DNA from 4 places in the Pseudonocardia kongjuensis genome. Region 1 is predicted to be linked to each of the others. Evidence: predicted binding sites of a transcription regulator. Region 1 holds the regulator's gene; each other region holds the start of a gene.

Region 1 (7,223 bases):
GGATCGCATGCGGCGCGGACCCCGCTCGGCCCGGCAGCGCACGGCACGGCCGCCGACCAGTTCGCATCGCATACGGCGCGGACCCCGGTCGGCCCGCCGCAGCGCACGGCACGGCGGCCGACCGGTCGGATCGCATGCGGCGCGGTCCCCGGTCGGCCCCTGCGGGTACCCGGCGCGCCCGGCGTCACGGAGCGGCCGGAGCCGTCGCCGCCGGCCCGGGTGCCGGGGCGACCTCGGCGTTCCATCCGGCCGCCGCATCCCCGAGCAGCCCCAGGACCACGACCACCGTGGCCGAGCAGACCACCGTGGCGACCCCGGCCAGCAGTCGCTCACCCCGTGAGCGACGTCGCACCACCGGACGGTGCAGCCGGGCAGGTGCCACGCAGTGGCGCCCCGGTGGGCGGACAGCGCGGACCCGCGCAGTCGCGTGCCCGGCCGGAGCCGCCCCGGGATACCGGGTGAAGGCCACGCCGGACCCGGCGACCCGGGACGCCGTGGACGCAGCAGGGCACGCCACGCTCGATGCCATGGCCGGGGCCGCGCCGGACGCCGCTCCCGGGCCGGCGGGCGATGTGCGCGGACCGGAGGTCCGGGCGGCCGCACCGGCGACCGGACCGGCGACCGGACCGGAGCCCCACTCGGAGGCACCGGCGGCCGGACCGGAGGCCCGCTCGGGGGCACCGGCGGCCGGACCGGAGGCCCGCTCGGGGGCACCGGAGGTCCGCTCGGGGGCACCGGGCACGGGAGCGGAGGCCCTCCGGGGCGCGCCGAACGCCGGACCGGAGGCCCGCTCGGGCACCTCGGATCCGGGGACGGGCATGTCCCACCGGGCGGCGGCCCGGGCCGCCGCGGATCCGCGGGCCGGACGCCGCGCCCCGGCACAGCGCACCGCATGGGCGGCCCCCGCACGCACCCGCTCGCGCACCCCGGCAGCGCCGGACCACTGCGGCGCATTCGCGGCCGCCGCCCGGCCCGGCCGACCGGTCCGTGGCCGCGGTGCCACCTCACGCACGTCGAGCTCTCGCATGGCTCCTCCTGCTCCTCGAGGACCACCCGCCTGCTGCGGCGGAACGGTCACCGTCGACGCCGGCCACACCCGGCCACGCGTCCTGCCCATCCCGCCCGGCCCTTCCCCGGGGCCGGTCGAACGGGCGTGCGAGCTGTGTAGCACCGGGCACCGACAGGAATCGGATCGCCGCTGCTCAGCCCGCTCCGGCCGGGCTCAGTGGCCGGCCGGCAGCACGCTCTGGACGACCACCGACGGCGGTGTCGACACCGGCGCCACCACCGCTGCCGAGACCTCCGCGAGCAGACCCAGCCCGATCACCGTCGCCGCCGAGGCGAGCCCGATCCCCAGTCCCTGGACGGCCCGCCGCAGCACGCCACCGGGTGCCGCCACACCCCGCGCCCGGGCGACCGGCCACCCCGCTCGCGCCGGCCGCACCGACCGCACCGGCCGCGCCGACCACGCCGACCGCACCGGCTGCACCGGCCGCGCCCGTTGCGCTGACCGCGTCGGCTGCATCGGCCGCCTCGACTGCTCAGTTCGCCCCGGGCTCGCCGGCGGCACGGATCGCGCCTGCCGCCCGACCTCCCACGGCCGGACCTCGGTCACCACACCCATGCCGCTCGCCTCCCTGCCCGCACGGGACGCCCGCCCCGGACACCCCGGCGCTCGAATCGATGTTCGATCGAACGCCTGTGCGATGTTGTACCACCGGTGCCCGACGGAATCCACGACACGCGGGTGACGAACTTCGAACGCATGTTTGGCGGACCGGCCGAAGGCGGCTAGTGTCCGTGCCGGTACATCCTCGAGGAGGCGAATGCGATGGCAGCGGACGAGTCCGGAGGCGGTGCGTCCCCCGGGCGGGGTTCCGCCGACGTCCGGGAGTTCCCCGAGCCCCCGGCCGACACGCGCGGTCTGACCCCGCGGCAGCGGAAGGTCCTGGCGGTGATCCGGGACTGGGTCGACCGCTACGGCTACCCGCCGAGCGTGCGGGAGATCGGCGACGCGGTGGGGCTGACCTCCACGTCGTCGGTGCACCACCAGCTGCGGACCCTGGAGCGCAAGGGATTCCTGCGCCGGGACCCGAACCGGACCCGTGCGGTCGACGTGCGCAGCCCCGACCAGACCGCCGCGGGCGACGGGACCGACGCCGACACCGAGGCAGGGCGCTCGGAGCGTCCGGCACCCGCGTTCGTGCCGCTGCTCGGCGACATCGCCGCCGGTGGGCCGATCCTGGCCGAGCAGGCCGTGCAGGAAGTGTTCCCGCTCCCCCGCGAGATCGTCGGCGAGGGCACCCTGTTCCTGCTGAACGTCAAGGGTGACTCCATGGTGGACGCGGCGATCACCGACGGGGACTGGGTCGTCGTCCGGCAGCAGCCGGTCGCGGAACAGGGCGAGGTGGTCGCGGCGATGATCGACGGCGAGGCGACCGTCAAGACGTTCCGGCGCCGGGACGGTCACATCTGGCTGATGCCGGCCAACGACGCCTACGAGCCGATCCCGGGTGACGAGGCGTCGATCCTGGGCCGGGTCGTCGCGGTGCTGCGCCGGCTCTGAGCCGACCCCCGGGCCGGGGCACGGTGCCGACCCCCGGCGGGGGCACGGTGCCGATCCCGGGCCGGGGCGCGGTGCCGATCCCGGGCCGGGCCACGGTGCCGATCCCGAGCCGGGCCACGGTGCCGATCCCGAGCCGGGGCGCGGTGCCGATCCCGGACCGGGGCACGGTCACCGCCTGCGGCGGCCGTGCAGCGCCATCGCCCCGACCCCGGCGAGCAGCACCGCGACGACGACCGCCATCCCGGCCGCGGCGGGCAGCCACGGCGGGAAGGACCGGACGTCGGGCGCCTCCGCCGGCTGGGCCGCGACCGGCGCGGCCGGTGCCGTCGCGGCGGCAACCGCACCGGCGACCGACCGGATCGCGGCCGGGGACAGGCCCCGCGCCTCGGTGGCGGAGTGCAGCGTCCCGCGGCCGTCCAGAGCCACCGCCTCGCCCTGCGGCTCACCGGGCAGCGGCACCTGCAGCGGGGCCCCGCCCAGCGCCCCGACCAGGACATCCCCGGTCACCGGGCCGTCGGGCAGCGGGAACAGCCAGGCGTCGGTGTAGGTGCGCAGGGCCGCGGCCCGCCCGCCGTCCGCCGCGACCGGTCCGACGGCGCCGCCGGTGATCGTCCGCGTGCCGACCGCGCCCAGCGGGCCGCCGGTGGTCGCCGAGTACGGCAGGACGACGTCGGCCACCCGTTCCAGCGCCACCGCCGAGTCCTCGGTGAGCGGCCCCGCGGGCCGGTACAGCCCGGCCGCCCCGGTGGTCTTGTCCACGATCAGCGGGGTCCCGTCGTCGGCGAGGAGCACCGCCTCGGCGTCCCGCGGACCGTCCGGGTAGACGAGGTCGTAGCTGCGGGGCGGTCCGTCGACCGGCAGCACGACCAGGCGCACCGACTCGCGGCGCGCCGTGTTGTCACCGATGTCGGCGAGCCAGAGCCCGCCGTCCGGTGTGCGGCCGAGATCCTCGACGTCGGTGACCCGCACCGGGGCGTCCCGTTGGGCCGTCACCGTGCAACCCACCGGATCGAGGGTGAACACCTCGGCGGTGCCGCCGCCGTCGACGATCGCGTGAAAGTGCTGCGGCGGCTCCCCCGGTGCGCCGTCGGTGACGAGCCCGGAGATCTCGGCCAGTCGCGGATCCTCGATCGTGCAGACCGGGCGCGGCTCGTCCAGGGACGACGGGTCGGCGTCAGGCGGCGGGACGACCGGGTGCGCGGCCGGCGGCGGCGCCCCAGGCATTCCGGGCGCTCCGGCCGTCCCGACGGCAGGCGGCCCGGCGGCCGCCACTGCGCAGGCCGGCCCGAGGGTCACGAGGACCAGAGCCAGGGCGGCCCGCCACAGCGTGCCCAGGGCGGCCCGCCGCCGCGTTCCCAGGGCGGCCCGCCGCCGTGTCGCCCGGACGCGGCCGCCCGGCCCGCCCCTCGATCCGGCCCGGACCGCCCGGGTCAGCGCCCCGCCGCCGTCGCCGGCAGGTCGGGATCGGACCCGCTGCCGGTACCGGCCGGACCGCCCGCCACCGCGAACGGCAGGACCGCGGTGCCCAGCTCCGGCCCGACCCTGGCCCGGACCCGGGTGCCCTCGGGGGTGTGCTCCTCGGCGAGGACCTCGCCCTCGTCGTGCAGGCGGGCGACCAGCGCGCCCTCGGTGTAGGGCAGCAGCAGGTCGACGTCGTACTCCGGGCGGGGCAGCAGGCCGGCGATCCGGTCCCGGAGCAGGTCGATGCCGTCGCCGCGGTGCGCGGAGACGAACACCGCGTCGGGCTGGGCGTGCCGGAGCCGGGCGAGCGCCAGGTCGCCGGCGGCGTCGGTCTTGTTGACCACGAGCAGCTCGGTCGGCATGCTGCCGCCCTGCTCCTCGCCGATCTCGACCAGCACCTTCCGGACGGCGGCGATCTGGTCGCCGGGCAGCGGATCGGAGCCGTCGACCACGTGCACCAGCAGGTCCGCGTGGGCGGCCTCCTCCAGCGTCGACCGGAACGCCTCGATCAGCTGGTGCGGTAGGTGCCGGACGAAGCCGACGGTGTCGGTGAGGGTGTAGACCCGCCCGTCCGGCGTCTCGGTCCGGCGGGTGGTCGGGTCGAGGGTGGCGAACAGCGCGTCCTCGACCAGCACGCCGGCGTCGGTGAGCTGGTTGAGCAGGCTGGACTTGCCGGCGTTGGTGTAGCCGACGATCGCGACGGACGGGACCTCGTTGCGCCTGCGGTTGCCGCGCTGGGTCTCCCGGACCTGACGCATCGCGCCGATCTCGCGGCGCAGCTTCGACATGCGCGCACGGATCCGGCGGCGGTCGAGCTCGATCTTCGTCTCACCCGGGCCGCGGCCGCCGATCCCGACGCCGCCCGCGGCACGACCGCCGACCTGGCGGGACAGCGCCTCACCCCAGCCGCGCAGCCGGGGCAGCAGGTAGGACAGCTGGGCCAGCTCGACCTGCGCCTTGCCGTCCCGCGAGCGGGCGTGCTGGGCGAAGATGTCGAGGATCAGCGCGGTCCGGTCGATCACCTTGACCTTGAGCCGCTCCTCGAGCTGACGGAGCTGACCGGGCGACAGCTCGCCGTCGCAGATCACCGTGTCGGCCTCCGCGGCGCGCACGGCGACGCCGAGCTCGTCGACCTTGCCGGAGCCGATGAAGGTCGCCGGATCGGGTGTCGACCGGCGCTGGACCAGGCCGTCGAGCACCTCGGAGCCCGCCGTCTCGGCCAGCCGGGCCAGCTCGGCGAGCGAGGCCTCCGCCTGCTCGGCGGATCCCTCGGTCCAGACGCCGACCAGCACCACCCGCTCCAGGCGCAGGCGGCGGTACTCGACCTCGGTGACGTCGGTGAGCTCGGTCGACAGGCCGCCGATGCGGCGGAGCGACGAGCGCTCCTCGAGTTCGAGTTCCCCGGTGGACGGGCTGGCGGGCGTGTGGGCTTCAGTCATCTTGCCCCCGAGTGTCCCACGTTCCCCGAGCCGCTGTCCGGTCCGTTTCGCCGGGCGGGTCACCCGGGTAGAGCGCCAGGTACACGGCGAGCGGCTCGGCGGCCGGCAGCACCGGCTCGGCGGCGTAGCGCCCCAGCAGCTCGTCCAGCTCGGCGCGCAGTGCCGCGACGCGCTCCGGTGGCAGGCGCAGCACGAGGCGGGTCTGATCCAGCGCGGCCGGGCCGACGTCGGCGACCTCGCCGAGGAACGCCTCCAGTCCCGCCTCGGCCACCGGTTCGTGCCTGCCCGCGTCGTCGAGCGACCAGGACAGCCCGGTGCTCCGGTACGGGATCTCCCGGGATCCGCGGGCACCGCGGCGGGCCGGCTGGGCCACCAGGAAGCCGTGCGCGACCAGCCTGCGCACATGGTGCAGCGTCGTCGCCGGATCACGGCCCAGCCGGGCGGCGAGCTCGGCGTTGGTCAGCGCGTCCACGTGGGTCAGCCGGATGATCCGCAGCCGGACGGCCGAGGACAGCGCGGCGATCTCGGCCTCGGTGGCGGGTCGGCGGGCAGGCATCGTCGCAGGTTAACTGATTGACGTTTTCCAATCAGTGGGCGCATGCTCGGTCCATGCCCCGATCCGCGACCGGCGCGCTGTGGCGGCACCGGGACTTCCTGCTGCTGTGGGGCGGGGAGACGACGAGTCAGGTCGGCACCCGGATCGGTCAGCTGGCGGCGCCGCTGCTCGCGGTCACCGCGCTCGGTGCGACGCCGTGGCAGATGGGTCTGCTCACCGCAGCGCAGACCGCAGGGTTCCTGCTGATCGGGCTGCCCGCCGGGGTGGTGATCGACCGGGTGCGGCGGGTGCCGGTGCTGGTCGCCGCCGATCTGGTCCGGTTCGCGCTCCTCGTCACGGTGCCGATCGCCTGGTGGTACGAGGTGCTGGGGTTCGGCCACCTGCTGCTCGTGACCTTCCTCGCCGGTCTCGCGACGGTGTTCTTCGACGTCGCCTACCAGTCGGTGCTGCCGTCCCTGGTCGGCCGGGAGCATCTGGTGGAGGGCAACGGCAAGCTGGAGTCGACGCGGGCGGCCGCGGAGGCCGGTGGGCCCGCCCTCGGTGGTGGGCTGGTGCAACTCGTCGGCGGGGCGATCGCGATCGCCGCGCAGGCGGCCGGCCACCTGGTGTCGGCGATCGCGATCTCCCGGATCCGGACCACCGAACCGGCACCCGCCCGCACCGGGACGACGGTGCGGGCCGAGATCGTCGAAGGTCTCCGGTTCGTCGTCGGACACCGGTTGCTGCGGCCGATCGTGCTGTGCACCGCGTCGTCGAACCTGGCCGGCGGGATCCTCCTCGCGGTCCTGGTGCTGTTCCTGGTGGACGACCTGGGCCTGCCCGAGGTCGGGGTCGGTGCCGCCGTGGCCGCCGTCGGCGTCGGCGGGCTCGCCGGTGCGCTCACCGCCGGAGCGTGGACGCGACGGCTCGGGCAGGCCCGCACGATCGTCGTCTCGCTGCTCGTGACGACGCCGTTCGTGCTGCTGATCCCGCTCGGCGGACCGGGCCCACTGATCCTGCTGACCGCGGTGGGCCTGTTCGCCGACGGCTACGGCGGTGTCGTCTACAACGTGGCGCAGGTCAGCTTCCGGCAGGCGATCTGCCCGGACCGGCTGCTCGGGCGGATGAACGCCGGCGTCCGGTTCCTGGTCTGGGGGACGATCCCGGTCGGCGGCCTGATCGGGGGCGGGCTGGGTGAGCTCCTCGGCCCGCGCGGCGCGCT
Region 2 (7,223 bases), on a different contig from region 1:
CGTGGTGGGCCGGTGCCGGTCGGCCGGTGCTGGTCGGCCGGTGCTGCCGGGCCCGTGCTGCCGGGCCCGTGCTGCCGGGCCCGTGCTGCCGGGCCCGTGCTGGTGCACCGCCGCCGAGCGGGACGAGCCGCCGGACGTCCGCGCGCGGCGAGTGGTGTGGTGCTGCGCGGCCGGCCGTGCCGGGCTCCTGGACGGATGGCGGCCCGCCGGCGTGGGGCCGGCGGGCTCCCCGGTGCCGGTCGGAGCCTCGACGGCAGTGCCCGATCGGACCACGGCGCGCCGGCCGGCCGGGCCCCTGCGCGCCGGCAGACCGGACCCCGCCGCGGTGGCCGGCCGGTCGGGCCGGCCACCGGTCGTGCCGGGGGCGCTCAGGCGGCCGGGCCGGGCTTCTCCGGCGCACCGCCGCCGGTCTCCGCGGGCCGCCCGGGGGCCGAACCGCCGGGCGCCGGGCCGGCCGGGCGCGCGTCCACCCCGGCCTCCTTGCGCTGGCCCGCGGTGATCGGGGCGGGCGCCTGGGTGAGCGGGTCGAACCCGCCGCCGGTCTTCGGGAACGCGATGACCTCGCGGATCGAGTCGCTGCCGGCCAGCAGCGCGGTGATCCGGTCCCAGCCGAACGCGATCCCGCCGTGCGGCGGCGGCCCGTAGGTGAACGCGTCGAGCAGGAAGCCGAACTTCTCCTTGGCCTCGGCCTCGGACAGCCCCATGATCTCGAAGACCCGCTTCTGGACGTCCGCGTCGTGGATACGGATCGAGCCGCCGCCGATCTCGTTGCCGTTGCAGACGATGTCGTAGGCGTAGGCCAGCGCGCTGCCCGGGTCCTGCTCGAAGGTGTCGATCCACTCCGGGGTGGGCGAGGTGAACGCGTGGTGCAGCGCCGTCCAGGCCCCGCCGCCGACGGCGACGTCGTCGCTGTCGGCGGTCGACTCGAACAGCGGCGCGTCGACGATCCAGACGAACGACCAGGCGGAGGAGTCGATCGCGCCGATCCGGCGGGCGATCTCGCCGCGGGCGGCGCCGAGCAGCGCGCGGGCCTCGTTCGGCTTGCCTGCGGCGAAGAAGATGCAGTCGCCCGGCTGGGCGCCGGTGGCCTCGGCCAGCCCGGCCCGCTCGGTCTCGGAGAGGTTCTTGACGACCGGGCCGCGCTCGTCGACCGTGCCGTCCTCACCGATCAGGACGTAGGCGAGGCCGCGGGCGCCGCGCTGCTTGGCCCACTCCTGCCAGCCGTCGAGCACCTTGCGGGCCTGCGACGCCCCGCCCGGCATCACGACGGCGCCCACGTAGGGGTTCTGGAAGACCCGGAACCCGGTGCCGGCGAAGTACCCGGTCAGCTCGGTCAGCTCGATGCCGAACCGCAGGTCCGGCTTGTCCGAGCCGTACCGGGACATCGCCTCGGCGTAGCTCATCCGCGGGATCGGGGTCGTGATCTCGTGGCCGACCAGCTTCCAGAGCGCGACCAGGACGCGCTCGGCGAGCGCGATCACGTCGTCCTGCTCGACGAAGCTCATCTCGATGTCGAGCTGGGTGAACTCGGGCTGCCGGTCGGCGCGGAAGTCCTCGTCCCGGTAGCAGCGCGCGATCTGGTAGTAGCGCTCCAGGCCGCCGACCATCAGCAGCTGCTTGAACAGCTGCGGGCTCTGCGGCAGCGCGTACCAGGACCCGGGGCGCAGCCGGGCGGGCACCAGGAAGTCGCGGGCGCCCTCCGGGGTGGAGCGGGTCAGCGTCGGCGTCTCGACCTCGATGAAGTCCTCGGCGGCCAGCACGTCGCGGGCCGCCTTGTTGACGTCGCTGCGCAGCTTCATCGCCGCGGCCGGGCCGGGGCGGCGCAGGTCGAGGTAGCGGTGCGTCAGCCGGATCTCCTCGCCGACGCCGCTGTGCTCGTCGATCGGGAACGGCAGCGGCGCCGACTCGGACAGCACGGTCAGCTCGGTGACGGTGACCTCGATGTCGCCGGTCGGCAGCTCCGGGTTCTCGTTGCCGGCCGGGCGCGCGACGACGGTGCCGACGACCTGCACGCAGAACTCGGAGCGCAGCCGGTGCGCGCGCTCGGCCATCTCGCCCTCGCGGAACACGACCTGGGCGGATCCGGACCGGTCACGCAGGTCGATGAAGATCACGCCGCCGTGATCCCGGCGGCGGGCCACCCATCCGGCGAGGGTCACGGTCTGGCCGGCGTTCTCGGCACGCAGGGTGCCGACGGGGTGGGTTCGCATCACGGCGGACAAGGCTATCCGCACGCCCCACCGGGCCCGCCACCAGGTTTGCGGTCCGGTGGGCCCGGCGCCGGTGCGAACCCCGCCCGGCGTCACATCAGGCTCAGCTGGCCGGCCCGCGGATCGGGCGGCGCCGGCGGCCCGGACTCCTGCCGTGTCCAGCCCGGGTCCCGCGGGTTCGGCTCCGGCCGGTCCAGCCCGTGCCGGGCCAGCAGCGGCGCCACCCGCCGGGCCAGCGCCTCCCGGTAGTCGCGCCCCGCGTACGCGCCGCGCCGGTAGAGCCGCTCGTAGCGCGGCAGCAGCGCCGGGTACTCCCGGCCCAGCCACCCGAGGAACCACTCGCGGGTCCCCGGCCGCAGGTGCAGCGCGAGCACCGTCGCGCCGCTCGCCCCGGCGGCCGCGATGTCGGCGAGCAGCGCGTCGAGTGCCTCGGCGGAGTCGGTCAGCCACGGCAGCACCGGCGCGACCATCACCCCGCAGGGCAGACCGGCGTCGGTGATCCGCCGGACCAGGTCGAGGCGTGCCCGCGGGCTCGGTGTGCCGGGTTCGAGCCGGGACTGCAGCTCGCGGTCGAGCAGCGCGACCGACACCCCCACCCCGACCCGGACGTCGGTGTTCGCGGCGGCCAGGTCCGGCAGGTCGCGGGTCAGCACGGTGCCCTTGGTGAGGACGGAGAACGGCGTCCCGGACCGGGCGAGCGCGCCGATCACCCCCGGCATCAGCCGGTAGCGGCCCTCGGCCCGCTGGTACGGGTCGGTGTTGGTGCCCATCGCGACGTGCTCGCGCCGCCAGCCCGGGCGGGCGAGCTCCCGTTCCAGGACCCGGGCGACGTTGACCTTGACCACGATCTGCGAGTCGAAGTCCGTGCCCGCATCCAGGTCCAGGTAGGTGTGCGTGTTCCGGGCGAAGCAGTTGTGGCTGACCACGCCTGCGGCGACGAAGTCGCCGGTGCCGGTCGTGATGTCGAACATCGGCACGATGTCGCCGGTGTCCTGCACGTCGACCACCCGGGGCGCGCCGTCCCGCGGTTCCTCGACGAGCGCCCCCGCCACGTCCCGGACCCGGGCGAGGGCCGGATCGGCCACCGCGACGAGACGCAGCTGCTCCGCGGCCCCGCCGAGCACCCGCAGCGACCGGCCGCCCGGCCGGCCGGACGGCTCGGAGGCGACCCGGAACCCGAGCCTGCGCAACGCGTCCACGGTCGCCCGGGTCAGCTGCTCGTCGCCCGGGGTGATCCGCAGGACACCCGCGGACACCTCGCCGCTCGCGTCGAGCACTCCCCCGAGGAAGCCGGCGGACCAGCCCGGCCCCGGCCGCTCCGGCCACACCGTCGGCGAGGGGGCGGCGCGGTGCGGCGCCGGGGCGGCGGAGGCGTGCCGCGCCGCTGCCGCCTGCCGCGCACCCGCCGGACCGGCGCCCGCCGGGACGCGGCCCGCACCGGCCGCGCCGGGACGGTTCGCCGCGCCCGGGCCGGTGGCATCCGGGCCGCCCGGGCCGCCCGAGGTGAGCAGGTGGTGCGCACGGGCCAGCGCCTCCAGCTCGACCCAGTCGGACGGGAACGGCTCCGCGGACCGCCTGCTGCGGACCGCGTCGGCCCGGACCAGCCCGCACAGGTACCCCTCGGCCCAGCCGGCCGGGTGGCCCTCCGCGGGCATCGCCGCCGCACCGGGCCCGACCAGCGCCGATCCGGCGGTCAGGTGCGGCCGGTCCGCCGACGAGCGGCAGCGCCCCGGCCGGACGTGCGCCCAGCCCTCCCGGGTCAGGAACCGGTGCTCGGCCGACGTCACGAGGACCGTCCCGTCGTCCAGGGACACCCGCTGTGCGCGGCGCCGGGTCGACCAGTGGGCCAGCACCGGGGTGCGCACGAACCGGCGCCTGCCGTGCCCGTCGGTCACGGTGCCGATCACCTCGTCGCCGGGGCGGAGATCGGCGATCGGCCGGGACCGACCACCGGCGGTCAGCACCGGGGTGTCCCCCCGCAGGCAGTACGTGCAGGCGTGGGCGCATCCCCGGTACGGGTTCACCGTCCACCCGAAGGGCACCGGCGACGACGGCCCCACCCGGTTCAGCGCCGAACGCGCCTCCACCTCGTGGAAGACCGCGCCGGCGAACTCGGGGGTCCGCACCGAGCGCAGCAACCCGGCCATGCCCGGCAGCACCGCATCCGCCCCGACCCCGTCGGTTCCCACCTGCTGTCCGCTCCACCGCACGGGCATCAGTCGAACACAAGTTCGAACGCGGGGCAACCGGTCGTCGCCCGGCGGTGCCCTCCGGGCGAGCACCGCTCCGGCGCCGGGTGATCACTTGCGAGGATGCCGGGGTGCACCCCGACGATCCCGACCGGTCCGCCGGTGACGTGCGTCCGGACCGGGAACCCGGCGGGCGTCGGCGGGCGGACGGGACGGGCAGGCACCAGCGGCCGGAGTCGCCGCCGCGGTCCGCCGGCGCACCGGACGAGCCGGCCCCGGCCGGGGGCCGTCCGGCCGGCCGGCCGGCCGTACCGCGCTCCGGCGGCACCGGTGGGGGTACCGGCGCCCGGCCGTACGACGCGGACGGACCGCAGCGCGGCGCCCGCCGTGGCGCACCGGGCCCGTACGAGCGCGATCCGGCGCCGGGCGGGCCCGGTGCCGAGCGGCCCCGTGCCGAGCGGCCCGGTGCCGGGGCGGCCCCGGCCGGGGCCCGGCCGGGGCCGCCCGGACCCGGTGCCACGGGGGGCCGTCCGCCGGGCACCGCGCCGCAGCCCCGCCGCAGCGGCCCGGCCGGGCACGGGCGCGGGGACCGCGACGCGGGGGCCCGGCGGCGGGCCGGCCGGGGCGACACCGGCGGGACGTACGGCCACGGCGCTCACGACGAGGAGACGCCCACCCACCGCCGCAGCCGGGCGGAGACCGGCGAGCACCCGGCCGCGGCGCCGGAGGCCACCGGGGCACGGGTCCGCGACACCGCGCACGGTCCCCCGGCGGACCGGGCCCGCGGCGCCGGCCTGCCGGACGGCGGCGGGCGTCGCGTCCGCGGGTCGGCACCGGCACCGGAGGACGCCGGTCCCGACGACGACGCCGGGATCGCCGGGACCGGCCCGGTCACCGCGGGAGCCGCCGCTGCCGCCGGACGCCGGTCGGCCCCTCCGACCGGCCACGGCCACGGCCACGGGCACGGCCACGGCAGCCCCACCCCGGCCGGACGGCGGGTGCGGAACCTGCTGGTCGCCCTGCTGATCCCGTGCGCGCTCGCCACGCTGGCCGGCGTCGCACTGCTGTGGCCCGGAGACGTCCCGACGCCGGAGTTCCCGCCGACCGAGCAGGTGCGCGGGGACGTCACGGCGGTCGCCGTCGCGGACTGCTCCCCCGGCTCCGGGGACGGCGCCTGCACCGGCGTCACGATCGCGATGACCGACGGCCCCCGGGCCGGACGCGACCTGGTGCAGCTGGTGCCGAACGAGCCGTCCAGCCCGCGGTTCGCGGTCGGCGACCCGGTGACCCTCGCCTGGTCCGGCGGCGATCCCGACTCCGCCGGGTCGTACCAGCTCAACGACTTCCAGCGGACGCCCGCGCTGATCTGGCTGGCGGCCGCGTTCGCGCTGGCCGTCGTGCTGCTCGGGCGGCTGCGCGGGTTCGCCGCACTGATCAGCCTGGGGCTGACGTTCGTCATCCTGCTGTGGTTCGTACTGCCCGCGATCCTGTCCGGCGGTTCACCGCTCGCGGTGGCGGTGACCGGGGCGTGCCTGATCATGTTCGTGGTGCTGTACCTGACCCACGGGTTCAGCGCCCGGACGTCGTGTGCGGTGCTCGGCACGCTGGTGTCGCTGGCGCTGATCGGGGTGATCGGCTACGGCTTCACCGCCGCCGCGCGGCTGACCGGGCTGGACGACACCACGGCCAACCTGATCGGCACCCTCGGCGGGATCCCGATCGACCCGCGCGGCCTGGTGCTCGCCGGGCTGGTGATCGGCGCGCTCGGTGCGCTCGACGACGTGACGGTCACCCAGGCGTCGGCCGTCTGGGAGCTCGGCGCGGCGAACCCGGAGCTGGGTGCCCGGGAGCTGTTCTCCGCCGGGATGCGGATCGGGCGGGACCACGTCGCGTCGGCGGTGAACACCCTGGTGCTCGCCTACGCCGGTGCGGCGCTGCCGCTGATGCTGCTGTTCTCGGTCGCCGCCGGGGGCGTGTCGGACGTGCTGACCAGCCAGGACGTCGCCACCGAGATCGTCAGGACGCTGGCCGGGAGCATCGGTCTGGTCGCCGCGGTCCCGGTCACCACCGGCCTGGCCGCCCTCGTCGCCGCGCATCGCTGACCGCAGGCCCCGGTCCTCGCACCCCTGGGCCGCCGGCGCACCGGGCCCGCGGCTGCGACCGCCGCCCGGACCGCTCAGCGCATCACGGCCGGCGGGCCAGCAGGTGCGCCTCGCCGTCGGCCTCGTGGTGGGCGAGCACCTCGAACCCGCCGAACGCGGCGAGCAGCTCCCCGGGGGCCGCGCGGAACCGGCCGCCGGAGTCGCCGACCTCGGACAGCACGGTGATCGCGAGCAGCCCGCCGGGGGCCACCGCGGCGGCCAGCGCCGGGTACAGGGCGGGCACCCGGAACCGCTGGCAGACCACGACGTCGTAGACGCCGTCGTCGGTGGGGAAACCGTCGTCCAGGTCGGCCTCGACCCAGCGGATCCGGCCGGGCGGGGCGAGGGCGGTGGCCAGCTCGGCGCCCGCGGCGAGCCCGGCCGGGGACACGTCGACCGCGACCACGTCGAGCCCGCGCCCGGCCAGCCACACCGCGACCGCACCGCGGCCGCAGGCCAGATCGAGCGCCCGGCCGGTCTCCGGGACGAGCTCGAGCCGGCCGCGCAGCGCGTCCGGGGGCAGCGCGGCACCGGCACCGGCACCCGCACCGACGGCGCGGTGCCTGCGGTCCCAGTCCTCCCGGTCCGACGCGGCCATCGCGGCGCTCAGCCGACCTCGGCGGCGACCGCGGTCACCACGGCGTCGACCACCCCGTCCAGCGGGACGTCCTGCTGGTCACCGG
Region 3 (7,223 bases), on a different contig from region 1:
CCTACGACGCCCTGTCCCCGGTAGCGCCGGTGGTGGCCGTTCCGTACTACGACACGACCTGGCAGGAGTCGCTGACCGCGGCCGGCGCGGCGGTCGCGCGCACCGACCGGGCGGAGTCGATGATCAGGACGTTGGAGGGCCGGATCGGTGCGGTCCAGGCCGCGTCGGAGCCTGGGCCGACCTCACTGTCGGTGGTCGCCGAGACCTACGGCGACTGCTGCTTCTCCGCTGCCCGCGGCACCCCGCTCTCGACCATCCTGCAGGCGGCGGGGTTCACCCGTCCCGCCGCGCAGGACATCGACGCCACCTACGGCGAGTTGTCGGTGCTGCCGATCTCGCCGGAGCAACTCGGGGCGCACGACGCAGACCTGGTGATCGTCCCCGACGGGGAGTACTACAGCGCCGACGCGGTACGGGCGCAGCCGGTCTTCCGGTCGCTGCCCGCCGTTCGCGACGGACGGGTCCTGCAGGTCGACGGGGACCTCTGGTTCGGGAACTTCGCCTTCGCCGTGCACTGGATCGCGACCGACCTGGAGGCCGTCGCGCAGGACGGTGCGGCGGCAACCGTCGGTGTCCCGGGCGACGCGACAGCGCGCTGGGAGCAGTTCCGGGCCGACGTCGGTGGCTGAGCGCCGCGGCTGCGGGCTGCGGCGCTCGCGACGGAGGACCGGCCGGCCTGAGTAGCGGGGTGGACGATGCCGATCAGCCTGCCGTCGGGGCCGCCCACGTGACGCGGGCGGCCCCGACGGCATTCCGGACGCGTCAGCTCACCAGCCGCGCGCCTTCCACTCCGGCAGCCCCGGGCGCTGCTCGCCGATGGTCGAGTCGTCCCCGTGCCCCGGGTAGAACCACGTCTCGTCGGGCAGCACGTCGAAGACCCGCTCCTCCAGGTCGGCGAGCAGCTGCACGTTGTCCTCCGCCGACCAGGTCTTGCCCGGCCCGCCGGGGAACAGGCTGTCCCCGGTGAACAGGTGCGGCCGGTCGTCGCCGCGGTAGAGCAGCGCGATCGAGCCGGGGGTGTGCCCGCGCAGGTGGATGACCTCCAGCTCGATCTCGCCGAAGGCGATCCGGTCGCCGTGCCCGACCAGCTCGTCCATCGGCGCGGGGAGCTCGGGGGCGTCCTCCGGGTGCGCGATCAGCCGGGGCTCGAACATGCCGGCGATCGCGCCGAGCGCCTGCCAGTGGTCGTGGTGCCGGTGCGTGGTCACCAGGTGCCGCAGGTCGGGGCGCTCGTCGGTGGCGCCGATCAGGTCGGCGATCCGGCTCGGCTCGGCCGCCGCGTCGACCAGCAGCGCCTCGCCCGAGGACTTGCAGACGAGCAGGTAGGCGTTGTTGTCCATCTCGCCGACCGAGATCTTGCTGATGCTGAGCCGGTCCAGGTCGCGGCGGATCGCGGCGCCGCCGGGATCGGTGTGACCGGTGTAGTTCTCCAGGACGTCCACGGCGCGAGGGTAGCGGCCTGTACCGCCCGCCGCGGTGGGGCGAACCCGCCGGTGCCTGCTGCGGCCCGCCCGACGCCGTCCGGGGGCCGTCCCCCGCCCGTCCGGTCGAACATGCGTACGAGTATCGTGCACGGTGTACCGACCGGCGCGTGGCGGCGTGCATCCACCGAGGGACGGCCGCTGCGAGGCCCGCTCGCCGCGTTCCTGTCAGGGGTGCGGCCTAGCATCGGATCCGGAACTGGGACGACCCTCGCCAGCCAGGAGGCGCGCATCGTGAGCGACCACAGCACCGACCGCCCGGACGTCGGCGGCACCCTGTCCCCGGGTGCGTCGCCGGTCCCCGGCGGTCCACGGCTGGTCGTCCGCGGCGCCCGCGAGCACAACCTGCAGGGCGTCGACATCGACCTGCCCCGGGACAGCATGATCGTGTTCACCGGGCTGTCCGGCTCCGGCAAGTCCAGCCTGGCGTTCGACACGATCTTCGCCGAGGGGCAGCGCCGGTACGTCGAGTCGCTCTCGGCCTACGCGCGGCAGTTCCTCGGCCAGATGGACAAGCCCGATGTCGACTTCATCGAGGGGCTCTCGCCCGCGGTGTCGATCGACCAGAAGTCGACCAACCGCAACCCGCGGTCGACCGTCGGCACGATCACCGAGATCCACGACTACCTGCGTCTGCTCTACGCCCGTGCCGGCATCCCGCACTGCCCGCAGTGCGGCGAGCGGATCGAGAAGCAGACCCCGCAGCAGATCGTCGACCAGGTGCTGGAGATGGAGCAGGGCAGCCGGTTCCAGGTGCTCGCGCCGGTCGTGCGGACCCGCAAGGGCGAGTTCGTCGACCTGTTCTCCACCCTGCAGTCGCAGGGCTACTCGCGGGTGCTGGTCGACGGCACGGTGCACCAGCTGTCCGACCCGCCGAAGCTGAAGAAGCAGGAGAAGCACGACATCTCGGTGGTCGTCGACCGGCTCTCGGTCAAGGCGACGGCCAAGCAGCGGCTCACCGACTCGGTCGAGACCGCGCTGCGCCTCGCCGACGGCCTGGTCGTGCTCGACTTCGTCGATCTCCCGGCCGACGACCCGGTCCGCGAGCGGCGCTTCTCCGAGCGGATGGCCTGCCCGAACGGGCACACCATCGCGGTCGACGACCTGGAGCCGCGCACCTTCTCCTTCAACTCGCCCTACGGCGCCTGCCCGGCCTGCACCGGTCTCGGCATCAAGAAGGAGGTCGATCCGGAGCTCGTCGTGCCGGATCCGGACCGCTCCCTGGAGGACGGGGCGATCGCACCCTGGTCGGCCGGGCACAACGCCGAGTACTTCGGCCGGCTGCTGTCCGGGCTGTCGACCGCGATCGGGTTCCGGATGGACACGCCGTGGCGCAAGCTGCCGGCCGCCGCGCAGAAGGCGGTGCTGCAGGGCAGCGACGACCAGGTGCACGTGCGGTACCGGAACCGGTACGGCCGGGAGCGCTCGTACTACGCCAACTTCGAGGGCGTCATGCCGTTCCTGGAGCGGCGCCTGGAGCAGACCGAGTCGGAGTCGCAGCGCGAGCGCTACGAGGGCTACATGCGCGACATCCCGTGCCCGGCCTGCGGCGGCTCCCGGCTGCGGCCCGAGGTCCTGTCGGTCACAATGCCGCACCGCGACCTGGGGGAGCGGTCCATCGCCCAGGTCTCGAACATGTCGGTCGCCGAGTGCGCCGACTTCCTCAACGGCATGGTTCTCGACGACCGCCAGGCGATGATCGCCGGCGCGGTGCTCAAGGAGATCCAGGCCCGGCTCGGGTTCCTGCTCGACGTCGGTCTGGAGTACCTGTCGCTGGACCGCGCCGCCGGGACGCTCTCCGGCGGGGAGGCGCAGCGGATCCGGCTGGCCACCCAGATCGGGTCGGGGCTGGTCGGGGTGCTCTACGTGCTCGACGAGCCGTCGATCGGGCTGCACCAGCGGGACAACCGCCGGCTGATCGACACCCTGACCCGGCTGCGCGACCTGGGCAACACGCTGATCGTCGTCGAGCACGACGAGGACACCATCCGGGCCTGCGACTGGGCGGTCGACATCGGCCCCGGCGCCGGCGAGCACGGCGGGTACATCGTGCACTCCGGCCCGGTCGCCGATCTCGAGTCGCACGACACCTCGCTGACCGGCGCCTACCTGTCCGGCCGGCGGTCGATCCCGCTGCCGCAGCGGCGCGAGCTCGACCACTCCCGCAAGCTGTCGATCATCGGGGCGCGCGAGCACAACCTGCGCGGGATCGACGTCGACATCCCGCTCGGCGGGCTGGTGTCGATCACCGGGGTGTCCGGCTCCGGCAAGTCCACCCTGATCAACGACATCCTCGCGACGGTCCTGGCGAACCGGCTGAACGGCGCCCGTCAGGTCCCGGGCCGGCACACCCGGATCAACGGGATCGACGAGCTCGACAAGCTGGTGCGGGTCGACCAGTCGCCGATCGGGCGGACCCCGCGCTCCAATCCCGCCACCTACACCGGCGTGTGGGACAAGGTCCGGAAGCTGTTCGCCGCGACCACCGAGGCGAAGGTCCGCGGCTACGCCGAGGGCCGGTTCTCGTTCAACGTCAAGGGCGGCCGCTGCGAGGCGTGCACCGGCGACGGCACGATCAAGATCGAGATGAACTTCCTGCCCGACGTCTACGTCCCCTGCGAGGTCTGCAAGGGCGCCCGGTACAACCGGGAGACCCTCGAGGTCCACTACAAGGGCAAGACCGTCGCCGACGTGCTCGACATGCCGATCGAGGAGGCCGCCGAGTTCTTCGAGCCGATCACCTCGATCGCCCGCTACCTGCGGACCCTGGTCGACGTCGGCCTCGGCTACGTCCGGCTCGGGCAGCCCGCCCCGACCCTGTCCGGCGGCGAGGCGCAGCGCGTGAAGCTGGCCAGCGAGCTGCAGAAGCGCAGCAACGGCCGGACCGTCTACATCCTCGACGAGCCGACCACCGGCCTGCACTTCGAGGACATCCGCAAGCTCCTCGCGGTGATCCAGGGCCTGGTCGACAAGGGCAACACGGTGATCGTCATCGAGCACAACCTCGACGTCATCAAGACCTCGGACTGGATCATCGACATGGGCCCGGAGGGCGGGTCCGGCGGTGGCACGGTGGTCGCCCAGGGCACGCCCGAGCAGGTCGCGGCCCATCCGGACAGCCACACCGGCCGGTTCCTGCGCGATCTCGTGACCCCGGACGCCACGCCGGTCAAGCCGGCCCGCAGGCGCACCGCGGCCGCCGCGAAGGGCGCCAAGGGCGCGGCGTCCTCCGCGCCGGCGGTGTCCCGGCGACGGGCGGCCTCCGCGGCGAGCTGACGGCTCGTCAGGCGTGCTGGCGGGCGCGGGCCGGGACGCGGCGGCGCAGGTTCCCCAGCACGAACAGCCCGTACCGGCGGACGAGCGCCGCATAACAGCCGGCCACCCCGATCACCCGGTCCCGGCGGCGGATCACCGGCTCGGCCTCCCGGATCAGCTGCCGGGTGAAGGCCCGCTGCACCGCGAACTCCGCGCGGGTCGCGGCCGCGGACGCCGAGCCGGGGTGGATCCGGAACGATGCGGCGGTGCCGGCGGAGCCGTGCAGGCCGCCGTGCCGCAGCAACCGGACCCACAGGTCGAGATCCATCGTGAACAGCAGGCGGCCGTCCACCCCGCCGACGGCGTCGTAGTGCGCCCGCCGGAACGTCACCGCGGCGGACGGGCCGATCGGGTTGCCGCCGTGCCGCACGACCGCCCGCAGCACCTCGGCCGCCGGACGGGTGCCGAGCAGCGACCGGGGGACGTGCCGGTTCGGGAACAGCGTCCGGCCGTCGGCGTCGATCATGTCGGTGCGCCCGACGACCAGCGCCAGCGACGGGTCCGCGGCCAGCGCGTCGATCTGCGCCCGCAGCGCGCCGGGGGCGACCAGGTCGTCCGCGCAGAGGATCTTCACCAGGTCCGCCCGGGCCAGCTGCACGGTGCGGGCCCAGTTCTCGGCCATCGGCACCGTCTCCTCGACCCGGACCAGCCGGATCCGCGGATCGTCGAGACCGCGCACGATCTCCGACGACCCGTCGGTGCTGCCGTTGTCCCGGACCACCACCTCGAGATCGGCGTCCTGGTCGAGCACGCTGCGCAGGGTCCGCTCCAGGTACCGGGCGCCCTGGTGGACCGGGACGCACACCGACAGCGCGGGTCGGCTGGGCACCGCGCACCTCCCTCCAGCAGCTCCGTCGACGGCCGTGACCGGCCACGACGGACCGTACGAGACGACCGCGGAAGAACCGGGCAGGCCCGGACGCGACACGGTCGGCGGTACCCTCCGTGCGGTCACCGTCTCCCCGTCGGCGGGCCCCGCCCGACCGGATCCGGACCGGGCTGCTACTCTCGGGAATGCGACCACCCGGGATCGCGTTGATTCGTGTGTTCCGGGCGTCAAGTGGAGCCCCGCTCCCACCCACGCCGTGATCGTAGCGGTGTCCGGGTCCATGGTCCGGCCTCGTGGCACAGGTGTGTGTCATCGGCCGATCAACGGGTCTTCGCTTGTCGTCGCCGGCGCAACAGCAGGTAGTAGCGACACAGCGAGTTACTCAGGAGACCCCATCAGCACAGAGCCCCGCATCAACGACCGCATCCGCGTGCCCGAGGTCCGTCTCGTCGGCCCGAACGGTGAGCAGGTCGGGATCGTGCGCATCGAGGACGCCCTCCGGCTGGCGCAGGACGCCGACCTCGACCTGGTCGAGGTGGCCGGTCAGGCCCGCCCGCCGGTCTGCAAGCTCATGGACTACGGCAAGTTCAAGTACGAGAGCGCGCAGAAGGCCCGGGAGTCCCGGCGCAACCAGCAGCTCACCGTGATCAAGGAGCAGAAGCTCCGGCCGAAGATCGACAAGCACGACTACGAGACGAAGCGCGGCCACGTCCGCCGCTTCCTCGAGGGCGGCAACAAGGTCAAGGTCACGATCATGTTCCGTGGTCGCGAGCAGTCCCGGCCCGAGCTGGGCTACCGGCTGCTGCAGCGCCTGGCGGAGGACATCGGCGACATCGCCGTCGTCGAGGCCGCGCCGAAGCAGGACGGCCGCAACATGACGATGGTGCTGGCGCCGACCAAGAAGCCGGCGCCGCGCAAGACCGCGGCGACCGCCACCACCGACGCCCCGGCCGAGGCCGAGGCGTGAGGGTCTCCCCGCCCGGTGCGCGGGCGGGGAGGACACGCAGTACCCGCAACGACCCCCGGTCCGCCGGGGGCCGACACCGAACGGATACGTCATGCCCAAGAACAAGACGCACAAGGGGACCGCGAAGCGGATCCGCACCACCGGCTCCGGCAAGCTGCAGCGTCAGCAGGCCGGCCTGCGGCACCGCCTGGAGGTCAAGTCCCGCAAGGAGAAGCGTGACCTGTCGGGCGTGGTCGACGTCGCCAAGCCGGACGTGAAGCGCATCAAGAAGCTCCTCGGCCGCTGACTTTCCGCCCCCCTTTCTTCAATCCGGCGACCCGCGCCCCGCGCAGGACGTCGCCGCACCACCCCAGGAGATACCCATGGCACGCGTGAAGCGCGCGGTGAACGCCCAGAAGAAGCGCCGCACCACGCTGGAGTCGGCCGCCGGCTACCGCGGGCAGCGGTCGCGGCTGTACCGCAAGGCCAAGGAGCAGATGCTCCACTCCATGAACTACGCCTACCGGGACCGTCGCGCGCGCAAGGGCGACTTCCGGCAGCTGTGGATCACCCGGATCAACGCCGCGGCCCGCGCCAACGACATGACCTACAACCGCTTCGTGCAGGGCCTCAAGGCCGCCGGGGTGGAGGT
Region 4 (7,223 bases), on a different contig from region 1:
TGTCGGCGGCCTGGCCCTCGGCCGGGGTCTCCACGACCACCGGCGCGCCGGCCTCGGCGACGACGGCGGCCAGCTCGTCGGGCGGGATGGTGCCCGCACCGATGTTGGCGTGCCGGTCGCGGGCGGAGTCGAACGGGTCGCGCGAGTCGTTCAGGTGGATCAGGTCGATCCGGCCGGTGATCGCCTTCGCCCGCGCCACGATCCCGGCGAGCTCCTCCCCGCCGGCGAACGCGTGACAGGTGTCCAGGCAGAACCCGACGCCGAACTCGCCCACTGCGTCCCACAGCCGGCCGAGCGCGTCGAACCGGCGGGCCATCGCGTTGTCCCCGCCCGCGGTGTTCTCGATCAGGACCGGCACGTCGAAGCCGTGCTCGCCGGCCTGGCGCTCGACGAACTTGCGCCAGTTGTCGATCCCGGCGGCCGGGTCCTCGCCCGCGGTGACGTGACCGCCGTGCACCACCAGGCCGAACGCGCCGACCTCGGCCGCGCCGGCCAGGTGCTGCTGCACGATCTTGCGGGACGGGATCCGGATCCGGTTGTTCGTGGACGCCACGTTCGCGGTGTAGGGGGCGTGCACCACGACCGCGACCCCGGACCCGGCCAGCTCGGCGGCCCGCGGGTGCGGCGGCGGCTTCTTCCAGCCCTGCGGGTCGGAGAGGAAGAGCTGGATCACCTCGGCCCCCACCTCCTCGGCCGCGGCCAGCGGGTCCTCGGCGTCGCGGACGTGTGCTCCGATCTGCATGCGGGTCACGGTAGCGAGCGCCCCCGACAGAACCGCCCGGGTGCCAGTGTACCCGCAGGTGGGGCGCCGGACGGCCGTTGGTAGCCTTGCCCGGTCATCCCGCAGGTCCGCGTCCGGCTCCGGCCGTGCGGCGATTCTGTCGGGGGGCACTGAGAACCTCCTGTCACGGCCGTCCGGGCCGTGACCGTTTTCGAGTCCATAGGAGGTGAGTGGTTCTCATGCGTCACTACGAGGTCATGGTCATCCTCGACGGCAGCCTGGACGAGCGCACCGTGCAGCCGTCCCTGGAGCAGTTCCTCACCGTCGTGAAGAGCGACGGCGGATCGGTCGAGAAGATCGAGGTCTGGGGCAAGCGCCGGCTGGCCTACGAGATCAGGAAGCAGAGCGAGGCCATCTACGCGGTCGTCGAGATCGCCGCGGAGCCCGCCACCGTCGCCGAGCTGGACCGCCAGCTGGGTCTGAACGAGTCCGTGCTGCGCACCAAGGTGCTGCGCAAGGACGTCACCCGCACGCCGGCGCCCGCCGCCGGCTGAGAGGGGCTGTCATGGCCGGCGAGACCGTGATCACCGTCGTGGGAAACCTGACGGCCGATCCCGAGCTGCGGTTCACCCCCTCCGGCGCCGCGGTCGCCAACTTCACCGTCGCGTCGACGCCGCGGACCTTCGACCGCCAGTCCGGCGAGTGGAAGGACGGCGAGGCGCTGTTCCTGCGCTGCAACATCTGGCGGCAGGCGGCGGAGAACGTCGCCGAGTCGCTGACCCGCGGTGCGCGGGTCGTCGTGCAGGGGCGGCTGCGGCAGCGGTCCTTCGAGACCCGTGAGGGCGAGAAGCGCACCGTCGTGGAGATGGAGGTCGACGAGGTCGGCCCCTCGCTGCGCTACGCGACCGCCAAGGTCAACAAGGTCAGCCGGGGCGGAGGCTCCGGCGGCTTCGGTGGCGGCGGCGGTGGCGGCGGCTACGACGGCGGTGGCGGCGGCGGCCAGCAGGGCGGCGGCTCCGGCGGAGGCAACTCCGGCGGCGGCTATGACGACCCCTGGGGTTCGGCCCCGCCCGCCGGGAGCGGCGCGGCGTCCGACGACGAGCCCCCTTTCTGATCCACGTACCCACCGCCCGTCACGGGCGGTAGACCCACCAGGAGCACCACCATGGCCAAGGCCATCGTGCGCAAGCCGAAGAAGAAGGTTTGCGCGTTCTGCAAGGACAAGGCCCAGCTGATCGACTACAAGGACACCGGTCTGCTGCGGAAGTTCATCTCGGACCGGGGCAAGATCCGTGCCCGTCGGGTGACCGGCAACTGCCGTCAGCACCAGCGGGACGTCGCCGTCGCGGTCAAGAACTCCCGCGAGGTCGCCCTCCTGCCCTACACCTCGACCGCGCGCTGACGAGGAGAACGCAGATGAAGCTCATCCTCAACGCCGACGTCCCCAACCTGGGCGCGCCCGGCGACATCGTCGAGGTCAAGGACGGCTACGGCCGCAACTACCTGCTGCCGCGCAAGCTCGCGGTCGTCGCCACCCGTGGTGCCGAGAAGCAGGTCGAGCAGATCCGCCGGGCCCAGAAGACCCGCGAGATCCGGGACCTCGGGCACGCCCAGCAGGTCGACTCGCAGCTGCGCAACCTGAACGTGACCGTCCCGGCCAAGGCCGGCGACAACGGCAGGCTGTTCGGCTCGGTCACCCCGACCGCGGTCGTCGAGGCGGTCAAGGCGTCCGGCGGTCCGACGCTGGACAAGCGGATCGTCGACGTCCCGGGTCACATCAAGACCCTGGGCAAGCACCAGGTGCAGGTGCGCCTGCACCCGGAGGTCACCACCGAGCTGCCGATCGCGGTCGTCGCGAGCTGAGCGGTGCGGTGGTCGGTCGACCACTGAGAGTAGTCAGAGCGGTGTCCGGAGCCGAGTGCTCCGGGCACCGCTCTGTCGTATGTACGGGCCCGCCCGCGACGGGTCGGCGACCGGTCCGCGGACGCGCTCCGGAGTCGCGAGTGGACGGGTCCGCCCGGTCGGGTGAGGACGGACCGGATCCGCTGTCACACAGACGACACGCCGCGCGGTGACGATCGGCTCGTCGGGCGGGGCTGTGGACGCGCCGGGCGGTGAACGGTGTCCGGCGCACTCCGACACGCCGGAAGCGGCCCTGCGACGACACGCCAGAGCGATGTTGTCCACAGCTGTCCCCATGCCACTGACCAGCGATTATGGCAGAAATCGATGCGCTGTCCCCAGGTTGTCCACAGCACGGTCCCGGGATGGGCGGCGGTCGTGCACAGTCCGTCCCCAGGTTGATCACCAGGCCGGTTGGTGCCGGGGGTGTGCGCCGACCTAGCCTCGGTCCGACCGGCTCGGCAGTACGTCCCGCACCCGCCCGCACGACAGGCGGCCCGGTGGCGGGCGCCCGGGCCGGACCATCACGGGAGACCCACGCGAGTACGCCGAGGACGGCTCTCGCGCTTCGAACGTGTGTTCGCTATGCTGTCCACCGGGGGTGACGCTGCGTATGGCTCTGACGGACGATCGTCCCACCGGCCGGCCTCGAGCCGTTCGCGACGAGGACCAGGCGGGCGGCTCCGGCAGCGGCGGGAGCGGCACCTTCGATCGTCAGCCGCCGCAGGATCTCACCGCGGAGCAGTCGGTACTGGGCGGCATGCTCCTGAGCAAGGACGCGATCGCCGACGTCGTCGAGGTGCTCCGCCCGGAGGACTTCTACCGTCCCGCGCACCAGACGGTCTACGAGACGATCCTGGACCTCTACGGCCGCGGTGAGCCGGCCGACGCGGTGACCGTGTCGGCCGAGCTGCAGCGCCGCGGCGAGCTGGTGCGCCTGGGCGGTGCGCCGTACCTGCACACCCTCATCGCGACGGTGCCGACCGCGGCGAACGCGGCGTACTACGCGGAGATCGTCGGGGAGAAGGCGATCCTGCGCCGGCTGGTCGAGGCCGGCACCCGGATCGTGCAGCTCGGCTACCACGGAGCCGAGGGCGGCGAGGTCGACGAGGTCGTCGACCGGGCGCAGGCCGCCGTCTACGAGGTCACCGAGCGCACCACCACCGAGGACTACACGGTGCTGGAGGAGCTCCTCCAGCCGACGATGGACGAGATCGACGCGATCGCCTCCCGCGGCGGCATGTCCTCCGGCGTCCCCACCGGGTTCGCCGATCTCGACGCGGTCACCAACGGTCTGCACCCCGGGCAGATGGTCGTCGTCGCGGCCCGGCCCGGGCTCGGGAAGAGCACCCTGGGGTTGGACTTCGCCCGCTCCTGCTCCATCAAGAACGGCATGACCAGCGCGTTCTTCTCCCTGGAGATGAGCAAGTCCGAGATCGTGATGCGTCTGCTGTCGGCGGAGGCACGGATCCGGCTGGCCGACATGCGGGCCGGCCGGATGTCCGACGAGGACTGGACGCGGATGGCGCGGCGGATGTCGGAGATCTCCGAGGCGCCGCTCTACATCGACGACTCGCCGAACCTGACGCTGATGGAGATCCGGGCCAAGGCGCGCCGCATGAAGCAGCGCAACGACCTGAAGCTGATCATCCTGGACTACCTGCAGCTGATGACCTCGGGCCGCAAGGTCGAGTCCCGCCAGCAGGAGGTCTCGGAGTTCTCCCGGCAGATCAAGCTGCTCGCCAAGGAGCTCGAGGTGCCGGTGGTCGCGATGAGCCAGCTGAACCGTGGTCCCGAGCAGCGGACCGACAAGCGGCCGATGCTGTCCGACCTGCGTGAGTCCGGATCCATCGAGCAGGATGCCGACATGGTGGTGCTGCTGCACCGCCCGGACGCCTTCGAGCAGGACGACCCGCGGGCCGGCGAGGCGGACCTGATCCTGGCCAAGCACCGTAACGGTCCGACGACGACGATCACCGTGGCGCACCAGCTGCACTACAGCCGGTTCTCCGATCTCGCGCACGGCTGAGCGCCGGGCAGCGGCAGCACCGGGCGCGCGGGCGGCCGGTACGACGTGGCGTGCGGCCCGCTGACCGCGGCGTGGGACGTGGCGACAGCGTGGGACGTGGCGGCAGCGCGGCGGTGGCCGCGGCACGGGGTGTCAGGCGGCCGGGCAGGCCCGGCGCGACCGGCGCGGTGAGCGTGGCCCGGCGGCCCGCTCAGCCCCCGGGTCGGCGCCGCTGCGGCACGGTGGCCGCGACGCCCAGCGACAGCGCGGCGAGCACGATCCCGGCGATCACCACCGGCACCGCGACCATGACCGCTCCGGCCAGCAGCACCAGCAGGGACACTCCCAGCAGCGCCGACGGCAGCGGCCCGGCCCCGTGCACCGAACGACCCGACCCGCCCGGGCCGTGCAGCAGGCTTCCCGGCGCGGCCGGACGCAGCAGGCTCCCCGGGGTGGCGGGACGCAGCGCGCGCCCCGGGCCGGCCGGCCGGTTCGCGCCGGTGAGCGCCGCGAACCGGCGCACCAGGCGTGGATCGGTGAGCCGCAGCTGGATCTCGATCTCGTGCAGCCGCCGTGTCTCGCGCTCGCTCAGCACAGGAGCACCCCTCGGAGTCTCGACCGGCGCACGGGAGCACCGGTGGGGAGCCTGGGGCGACGTCGATCCGGGCGTTCAGGGCAGACTACGTGACCTGATCGTGACCTTGACAGCCGGGCGAACGGGGTCACAGTGCCGGTGCTCACGCCGCACCGGCCCGGGTCACCAGATGGAGACGCGGTCCCGCCGGGGCCCGGCCGGGGCGCCGAGCCTGCTGCACAGACCGGTCCACGAGCGGTCCGGGGCCGGTGTCCTGGCGGGCCGGGACCGCAGCCAGCGCAGCTGGAGGTCCGGGTCGTCGGGATCGACGGTCGCCCGGTCCCGGCGGCTCGGCCTGGCCGCCGACCGGGTCTCGACGATCGTGCCGTCGGTGAGCGCCTGCACGCCGTGCAGGCAGCCGGGCGGGACCAGCAGCAGCCGCCCGCCGTCCAGCACGGACACGGCGAGCCGGCCGAACGTCTCGGCCTCCGGGCGGGCGTCGATCACGACCGCGTAGCCGGCTCCGCGGGACACGTCGAGCAGCACCGCCTCGGCCCGGTGCAGGTGCAGGCCGTCCACCGCGTCCCGGGCCACCCGGCGCCTGCGGCGCACCGCGAACGCGTCCGGCCCCGGCGGCCCGACGAGCAGCGACCCCGGCACCACGGTCCTCAGCACGCTCACCCGCCGCTCCCCCCGGCCGCTCCGGTCACGCCCGGTGGCGTGTCCGGGCCCCGGCCCGTTTCTCGTACCCGGGACGACAACGAGCGAGACCGCCGTCGGTGACGCTCGGCGAATGTGTACTGCTCCGAACGGGTGGCCGAGGCGTGGCCGCCGTCGCGGACTACTATCGCCCATAGTTGATCGGGGGTGGGCGCCATGCCGGAACCGGTGCGCTGCCGCGCCTGCCGTTCCGATCGCGGCGAGATCGTCCTCGACCTCGGCGAACAGCCCCCGTGGGACCGCATGCCGCTGCGGGACGCGCCGCTGCCCGATCCGGTCGCCCCGCTGCGGATGTGGCTGTGCAGGCGCTGCGGCCTGGCCCAGCTCGCCGACGACGTGCCGGTCGCCGAGGAGCTGCACGGCGTCGAGCCGCTGGCGTTCGCCGCGCAGAGCGACCGGTCGGTCGCCCGGCTCGCCGACGCCGGCCTGGTCCGTCCCGGCGGCCGGGTGGCCGAGTTCGGCAGCCCGCACGGCGAGTCCTGGCTGCCCCGGCTGACCGGCCGGGGGATGACCGCGCTCGACCCGGCGGATCCCGGGGCCGGGCCCGCCGACCTGGTGGTCGACGTCTACGGGCTGCTGCACGAGCCGGACCAGCGGACCGCGCTGCGCCGCCGCGCCGCCCTGCTCGCCCCGGGCGGGACGCTCGCCCTGCAGCTCCTGTCGCTGGGCACCGTGCTGCGCGAGGGCCAGTGGTACGACCTGCGGCACGGTCACCACGCCTACTGGTCGCTGCCCGCGCTGGACGCGGCGCTGCGCGGGCACGGGATCGGCCTGCACCGCGCCTGGTGGTACCCGCTCTCCGGCGGAACGCTGCTGGTCACCGCCCGGGCCGGGGCCGAGCCGGACGCCGGGGCCCGGCGGCTGCTCAGGGCCGAGGACGGGCTCGGCGTCCGGACCGCGGCCGGGCTGGGCCGGTTGCAGGCCGCCGCCGACGGCACCGGCGCGCTGCACGCCTGGCTGGTCGCCGAGCGGGCCGCGGGCCGCACCGTCGCCGCCTACGGCGCCGCGTCGCGGGCGGTCCCCCTGGTCTGCCGGGCCGGGATCCGGTCGGACCTGCTCGCGGCGGTCGGCGACGCGGCGCCGGCGAAGCAGGGCAGGCGGATGCCCGGCACCGACGTGCCCGTCGTCGCCCCGGCGGAGCTGGCGCGGCTGCAGCCCGACCGGGTCGTGCTGTTCATGCCGGAGCTCGCCGACGAGGTGCGCGCGGAGCTGCCGGGGATCGAGGCGGCCGGGGGCCGGTGGGTCGTCCTCGATCCGGCTCCGCGGCTGCTCGGCCGGGTGGCGGCGGAGCGGTCCGC

What was found. The regulator LexA, encoded in region 1, represses DNA repair genes until DNA is damaged. The targets are predictions, from matches to a motif close to CGAACACGTGTTCG.
Region 2: the regulator LexA is predicted to act here: its motif matches at 4,431-4,444, upstream of ABD160_RS31760 (intein-containing Rv2578c family radical SAM protein).
Region 3: the regulator LexA is predicted to act here: its motif matches at 1,549-1,562, upstream of uvrA (excinuclease ABC subunit UvrA).
Region 4: the regulator LexA is predicted to act here: its motif matches at 3,193-3,206, upstream of dnaB (replicative DNA helicase).

What each region holds. Positions count from the first base shown of each region.
Region 1 is NZ_BAAAJK010000046.1:3,518-10,740, reverse strand. Features, by position in the region: gene ABD160_RS27270 (hypothetical protein) at 185-352, opposite strand; gene ABD160_RS27265 (hypothetical protein) at 1,223-1,399, opposite strand; gene lexA (transcriptional repressor LexA) at 1,832-2,566, shown strand; gene ABD160_RS27255 (hypothetical protein) at 2,735-3,790, opposite strand; gene hflX (GTPase HflX) at 3,997-5,466, opposite strand; gene ABD160_RS27245 (ArsR/SmtB family transcription factor) at 5,459-6,022, opposite strand; gene ABD160_RS27240 (MFS transporter) at 6,076-7,223, shown strand, end outside.
Region 2 is NZ_BAAAJK010000055.1:46,959-54,181, reverse strand. Features, by position in the region: gene aspS (aspartate--tRNA ligase) at 369-2,213, opposite strand; gene ABD160_RS31760 (intein-containing Rv2578c family radical SAM protein) at 2,303-4,426, opposite strand; gene ABD160_RS31755 (YibE/F family protein) at 4,531-6,501, shown strand; gene ABD160_RS31750 (class I SAM-dependent methyltransferase) at 6,584-7,138, opposite strand; gene hisS (histidine--tRNA ligase) at 7,147-7,223, opposite strand, start outside.
Region 3 is NZ_BAAAJK010000033.1:108,528-115,750, reverse strand. Features, by position in the region: gene ABD160_RS23860 (ABC transporter substrate-binding protein) at 1-629, shown strand, start outside; gene ABD160_RS23855 (MBL fold metallo-hydrolase) at 768-1,442, opposite strand; gene uvrA (excinuclease ABC subunit UvrA) at 1,758-4,757, shown strand; gene ABD160_RS23845 (glycosyltransferase) at 4,765-5,625, opposite strand; gene infC (translation initiation factor IF-3) at 6,020-6,592, shown strand; gene rpmI (50S ribosomal protein L35) at 6,684-6,878, shown strand; gene rplT (50S ribosomal protein L20) at 6,955-7,223, shown strand, end outside.
Region 4 is NZ_BAAAJK010000063.1:41,102-48,324, reverse strand. Features, by position in the region: gene ABD160_RS32975 (deoxyribonuclease IV) at 1-742, opposite strand, end outside; gene rpsF (30S ribosomal protein S6) at 961-1,275, shown strand; gene ABD160_RS32965 (single-stranded DNA-binding protein) at 1,287-1,835, shown strand; gene rpsR (30S ribosomal protein S18) at 1,887-2,123, shown strand; gene rplI (50S ribosomal protein L9) at 2,138-2,584, shown strand; gene dnaB (replicative DNA helicase) at 3,237-4,652, shown strand; gene ABD160_RS32945 (DUF3040 domain-containing protein) at 4,843-5,226, opposite strand; gene ABD160_RS32940 (dTDP-4-dehydrorhamnose 3,5-epimerase family protein) at 5,389-5,886, opposite strand; gene ABD160_RS32935 (methyltransferase domain-containing protein) at 6,082-7,223, shown strand, end outside.